Caballeronia sp. TF1N1: one gene and its partner. The protein of the gene in region 1 interacts with the protein of each later gene in a pairwise test. Links are inferred from orthologs where the notes say so. Each region holds a gene or a part of one and is shown in the gene's direction. Other genes may lie near its edges.

Region 1 (3,159 bases):
AACGCTCGCGCTCGCCGCCGCGCTCGACAAACGAGGCCTCTGGGTTCCCGCGATCCGCCCGCCGACCGTGCCCGCGGGGACATCGCGCTTGCGCATTTCGTTATCGGCCGCGCATGGCGACGACGACCTCGCCCGACTCGACGAAGCACTTGGCACGCTCAGTAAAGAAACGACATGACCGCTTTATCGCTATTCGTCGCCGGCACCGATACGGAGATCGGCAAGACCTTCGTCTCATGCGCGCTGTTGCATGGCTTCGCGCGCGCGAACTTGCGCGCCGCCGCGATGAAACCCATCGCGTCCGGCGCAATCGAACGTGACGGCGTGCTGCATAACGAAGACGCCGATCAACTCGATGCCGCCGCCAACGTCGCGCTGCCGCCCGCCATTCGCACGCCGTTCATGATGCGCGAGCCGATTGCGCCGCATATCGCCGCCGCGCGTGAAGGCATTGCGCTGGATATCGGGCGCATCGTAAAGGCGCATCGCGTGGCGTGCGATCATGCGGATATCGTCGTCGTGGAAGGCGTGGGCGGCTTTCGCGTGCCGCTAGACGATACCCATGACACCGCCGATCTCGCCGTCGCGCTGAAGCTGCCGGTCGTGCTCGTGGTCGGCATGCGGCTCGGCTGCATCAGCCATGCGTTGCTGACCGCCGAGGCGATCACGTCGCGCGGCTTGCGCATCGCGGGCTGGGTGGCGAATCGCGTCGATCCGCACATGCTTTATCCGGAAGAAAACATTCATTCGCTGCAACACCGGCTCGATGCACCGCTCATCGGCGTGATTCCGCATTTCGCGCCATCCGACGCCGCGCGCGCCGCCGATCATCTCGACACGCGCCTTCTGCTCGACCGGCTTTTACTCAAGGACTGAATTCATGACGCAGACCATCACTGCCAACGCATCGTTGCAAACTGCCGCGCAAACCTCCGCGCCGACGCAAACGCCCGCGCAGGCGCGCTGGAAAGTCGCCGATATCGTCGCGCTTTACGACCTGCCGTTCAACGACCTGCTGTATCGCGCGCAAACGGTGCATCGCGAACATTTCGATCCGAACGCCGTACAGCTCTCCACGCTTCTGTCGATCAAGACCGGCGGCTGCGAGGAAGATTGCGCATACTGTCCGCAGTCCGTGCATCACGACACCGGCCTGCAAGCCGACAAGCTGATGGCCGTGGATGAAGTGCTGAAGGCCGCCGAAGCCGCCAAGGCCAACGGCGCGACGCGCTTTTGCATGGGCGCGGCGTGGCGCAATCCGAAGGATCGCCATCTTGAGCCGATCAAGGACATGATTCGCGGCGTCAAGGCAATGGGACTGGAAACCTGCGTGACGCTTGGGATGCTGGAGCCGCATCAGGCAGAAGGCTTGCGCGATGCCGGCCTCGATTACTACAACCACAATCTCGATACGTCGCCCGAGTTCTACGGCCAGATCATTTCGACGCGCACGTATCAGGATCGGCTCGATACGCTCGAACGCGTGCGCGATGTGGGCATCAACGTGTGCTGCGGCGGGATTGTCGGCATGGGCGAATCGCGGCGTGAACGCGCCGGTTTGATCTCGCAGCTCGCCAACATGGAGCCGTATCCGGAGTCGGTGCCGATCAACAATCTCGTGCAAGTGGCCGGAACGCCGCTCACGGGCACCGCGCCGCTCGATCCCTTCGAGTTCGTGCGCACGATCGCGGTGGCGCGTATCACCATGCCCAAGGCGATGGTCCGTCTTTCGGCCGGACGCGAGCAGATGGATGAAGCGTTGCAGGCGCTTTGTTTCGCGGCGGGCGCGAACTCGATCTTCTACGGCGATCAGTTGCTCACGACGAGCAACCCGCAAGCCGAAGCGGACCGCAAGCTGATCGAGCGTCTGGGAATGCGCGCGGAATCGGCGCAGAACGTCAGCGCGGAAGAACGCGGCTGCTCGAACTGAGCGGAGAGTAAAAAGAAAAGGGCTCGCGCGTGGCGAGCCCTTTCGGCTACTTCTTCTCGACCACCTGATCGAAAGTCCCGCCATCGGCGAAATGGGTTTGCTGCGCCTTCTGCCAGCTGCCGAAGATCTGCTCCACCGTGAACGTCTTGAGCGGCTTGAACTCGCTTGCATGCTTGGCCAGCACCTCCGTGTTACGCGGCCGCAAATGATGCTGCGCGATGATCTCCTGCGCTTGCGGCGTGTAAAGAAAGTCCACGTACGCCTGCGCTTCCTTGCGCGTGCCGCGCTTGTCCACCACCTTGTCGACGATGGAAACCGGCGGCTCCGCCAACAGGCTCGATGACGGATACACCGCATCGAAGTCCTTCGCGCCGACGCCTGCTTCGATCAGTCCGACTTCGTTCTCGAAAGTCACGAGCACGTCGCCGATATTGCGCTGCGTGAAGGTCGTGGTCGCACCGCGCCCACCGGTGTCGAGCGTCGGCACGTTGGCGAGGATCGCTTGCTCGAAGTCCAGCGCCTGCGCATCCGTTGCGCCCTGCTGCTTCTTGTAGCCCCACGCCGCGAGATACGTGTAGCGGCCATTACCCGAAGTCTTCGGATTCGCGATGATCACTTGCACGCCCGGCCGCGCGAGATCGCTCCAGTCCTTGATGTTCTTCGGATTGCCCTTTCGCACGAGAAACACCATGGTCGTCGTGTAGGGCGCGCTGCCGTTCGGAAGACGCGTGCGCCAGTTGGCCGGAACGAGTTGACCGCGTTCGGCAAGCAGGTCGATATCGTTGGGCTGATTCATCGTCACGACATCGGCTTGCAGTCCCTGAAGCACCGACAGCGCCTGCGCGCTCGATGCCCCATGCGACTGCTTCACCGTCACCGTTTCGCCCGCGCGGCTTTTGTAGTCGGCGATGAACGCCGTATCGATGTCCTTGTACAGTTCGCGCGTCACGTCGTAGGAGACGTTGAGCAACGAAGTATCGGCATGCGCGATGCCCGCCGTCATATAGAGCGCCGCGGCTGCCATCAGCACGCGCTTACTGTATCCCGCCATATCGTCCTCAAGAATGCGATTGCAAAAGAAAGGCCGCGCGATGGCGGCCGGATGGTTCATGTTCGTCGATGAAACCGGGCGCATCAGCCATACGCGTGCTCGTGCAAGGAGACTTCGCCCGCGAAACTTTCAGCAGGGTAAGCATATTGAGCCAGCGTGTCGATGAAATATTTCGCGC
Region 2 (3,066 bases), 230 kb from region 1 along the record:
GTTGCCGGAAGTCGCCGCCTCGACCAGCGCCACGCGATGCGTCTCGCGCTTCAACACCGGCAGGCAGTAGTAATGCGGCCGGATGCCGCCCACGAGAATGGCATTACGGTTGAACAGCAGGTGATGCGCGGTGATGGTCGCGCCGATCGTGCCATCCGGACCTTCGGCGTCGCGCACGTAGCCGGCGGCGTCTTTCGTCGTAATGTGCTCGAACACGACCTTGAGCGCGGGGAAATCGCGGCGCAGCGGCAGCAGCACGCGGTCGATGAACACCTTCTCGCGATCGAAGATATCGATATCGCCATCGGTCACTTCGCCGTGGATGAGCAGCGGCATGCCCGTTTCCTGCATGACTTCGAGCGTCTTCGCGCATTTGCCGAGGCTCGTCACGCCCGCGTCCGAATTGGTCGTCGCGCCCGCCGGATAAAGCTTCACACCGTGCACGAAGCCGCTTTCGCGCGCCCGGCGGATCTCGTCAGGCGGCGTGTTGTCGGTGAGATAGAGCGTCATCAGCGGCTCGAAACGCGCGGCGGCGCCGTCTTTCGGCAGCGCGGCCAGAATGCGCTCGCGATAAGCCGCAGCCATTTCCGTGGTCGTCACAGGCGGCTTCAGATTCGGCATGATGATCGCGCGACCGAACTGGCGCGCCGTATGCGGCAGGACGGCGGCGAGCATTGCGCCGTCGCGCACGTGCAGATGCCAGTCGTCGGGACGCGCAATCGTGAGTGTCGTGAGCGAATCGGGCGAGGCGGAATTGGACATGGCGTGATGGCGGCGGAAACGTTGGAGTCGGGAGATCTAAAGACCTGGCAAAAACATCCGTGGAAAATTGACAACGCCGCGTTTTGCCCGACGCCGTTCGAATTTTGGATGACTGCCCCGGTGATATGCTTGTCGGACGTATTGTAACAACGGGCTCAATGCCCTTACCGGCTCTCGCTTTCAGCAACATGTGCCAACTTCTCGGAATGAATTGCGCCGAACCGACCGATGTGACGTTCTCGTTCACCGGGTTCGCCGCGCGTGGCGGGGTCACGGATCACCACGCGGACGGCTGGGGTATCGCGTTCTTCGAGGACAAGGCGTGCCGGCTTTTCATCGACCATGAATCGTCCGCCAAGTCGCCGCTCGCGGAGATGGTGAAGCGCTATCCGATCAAATCGAAGAACACCATCGCGCATATTCGCAAGGCGACGCAAGGGCATATCCTGTTGGAAAACTGCCATCCGTTCCTGCGTGAGTTGTGGGGACGGCACTGGATCTTCGCGCACAACGGCGATCTCAAAGACTACGCGCCCGAACTGAACGGCCTGTATCAACCCGTCGGCAACACGGACAGCGAGCTTGCCTTTTGCACGCTGCTGGAAGGTTTGCGCAAGGCGTTTCCGCGCTCGCAGCCGCCGCTGGAAGAATTGTTCGACGCGCTCGCCTCACTTACAGGCGAGATCACGAAGCACGGCGTGTTCAATTTCCTGATGTCCAACGGCCAAGCGCTCTTCTCGCACTGCTCGACGCATTTGTACTATCTGGTTCGCAGTTGGCCGTTTTCGACCGCGCATCTGATCGACGCGGACATGTCGATCGATTTCGCCAAGTACACGACGCCGGAAGATCGCGTGGCGGTCATCGCCACCTCGCCGCTCACCGATAACGAAGTCTGGACGCGTTTTGCGCCCGGCGATCTCGCCATGTTCCAGAAAGGCGCGCTCTCGCGCACGGTGAACATTCCGGTGCCGGATGAAGTCGCGAAGAAGGCCGCCGAGCCGCTTGCCAAAGCGTGCGTGGGATCGGCGCTGAAGATCGAGCAAATTCAGTCGACGGCGTCGGTGGAAACCGAACTCGGGATCGAATAAAAACAGAATCGAACGCTAAATAAAAACGGCCTTCCTCACGGAAGGCCGTTTTGCATGACGCCGCGAAAACGCGTCAGTGCAGGATTTTCGCCAGAAAGTCCTTCGCGCGATCCGACTTCGGATTCGCAAAGAACGCTTCCTTCTGGTCGTCCTCGACGATCAATCCCTTGTCCATGAAGATCACGCGATGCGCGACCTTCTTCGCGAAGCCCATTTCGTGCGTCACGCACATCATGGTCATGCCTTCCTGCGCGAGTTCGACCATCACGTCGAGCACTTCGTTGATCATCTCGGGATCGAGCGCGGAGGTCGGTTCGTCGAAGAGCATGGCGATCGGGTCCATGGACAGCGCGCGGGCAATCGCCACGCGTTGCTGCTGACCGCCCGACAACTGGCCCGGAAACTTGTCCGCGTGCGCGCGCAGGCCCACGCGATCGAGCAGTTTGAGACCCTTCGTCGTCGCTTCGTCGTTCGATCGGCCCAGCACCTTGATCTGCGCGAGCGTCAGGTTCTGCACGATCGACAGATGCGGAAACAACTCGAAATGCTGGAACACCATGCCGACCTTCGAACGCAGCTTCGAGAGATTGGTCTTCTTGTCCGTGAGCGATTGACCGTTGATGGTGATCTCGCCCTTCTGAAACGGTTCGAGACCGTTCACGGTCTTGATGAGCGTCGACTTCCCCGAACCCGACGGGCCGCACACCACGACGACCTCGCCTTTCTTCACTTCGGTCGTGCAGTCCGTCAGCACCTGGAACTGCCCGTACCACTTGGAAACATTCTTGATAGAGATCATCTTGCGACCTTTTTCTGAAGACTTTTTACGAGTGCCGATGCCAACACGCAAACCACGAAATAGCACGCGCCGGCGAACAGCACCATCTCGACGGTCGTGCCGTCGCGGTCGCCGATGTTCGTCGCCGTGCGGAAGAAGTCCGCGAGACTGATCACGTAGACGAGCGACGTATCCTGGAACAGGACGATTGCCTGCGTGAGCAACAGCGGCACCATTGCGCGGAAAGCCTGCGGCAGCACGACGAGTTTCATCGCCTGGCCGTAGGTCATGCCGAGTGCGAACGCCGCGTTCACCTGACCGCGCGCCACTGCCTGAATGCCCGCGCGAATGATCTCCGAATAGTACGCAGCTTCGAAGAGCGAGAACGCGACCATCGCGGAAGCGAGGCGAATGTCGATATCGGCGGATAAGCCG

The links.
Region 2: the proteins of bioB (region 1) and LDZ28_RS01520 interact in binary tests that used the Escherichia coli proteins (3 or more experiments, as listed by UniProt). The link is inferred for Caballeronia sp. TF1N1 from one-to-one orthologs.

What each region holds. Positions count from the first base shown.
Region 1 is NZ_CP084626.1:88,868-92,026, reverse strand. What follows is about bases 70-2,905. They hold bioB (biotin synthase BioB), read left to right. Parts: upstream 70-880; coding sequence 881-1,930; downstream 1,931-2,905. Other genes in these bases: LDZ28_RS00420 (sulfate ABC transporter substrate-binding protein), read right to left, coding at 1,977-2,905; bioD (dethiobiotin synthase), read left to right, coding at 175-876; bioF (8-amino-7-oxononanoate synthase), read left to right, coding at 70-178. Outside these bases: more of bioF, read left to right, coding at 1-69; more of LDZ28_RS00420, read right to left, coding at 2,906-2,954; LDZ28_RS00415 (alpha/beta hydrolase), read right to left, coding at 3,065-3,159. UniProt on the Escherichia coli protein: Catalyzes the conversion of dethiobiotin (DTB) to biotin by the insertion of a sulfur atom into dethiobiotin via a radical-based mechanism.
Region 2 is NZ_CP084626.1:315,270-318,335, reverse strand. Bases 159-2,901 are described here. They hold LDZ28_RS01520 (class II glutamine amidotransferase), read left to right. Parts: upstream 159-950; coding sequence 951-1,853; downstream 1,854-2,901. Other genes in these bases: gltK (glutamate/aspartate ABC transporter permease GltK), read right to left, coding at 2,649-2,901; LDZ28_RS01515 (amino acid ABC transporter ATP-binding protein), read right to left, coding at 1,927-2,652; pyrC (dihydroorotase), read right to left, coding at 159-762. In the rest of the region: more of pyrC, read right to left, coding at 1-158; more of gltK, read right to left, coding at 2,902-3,066.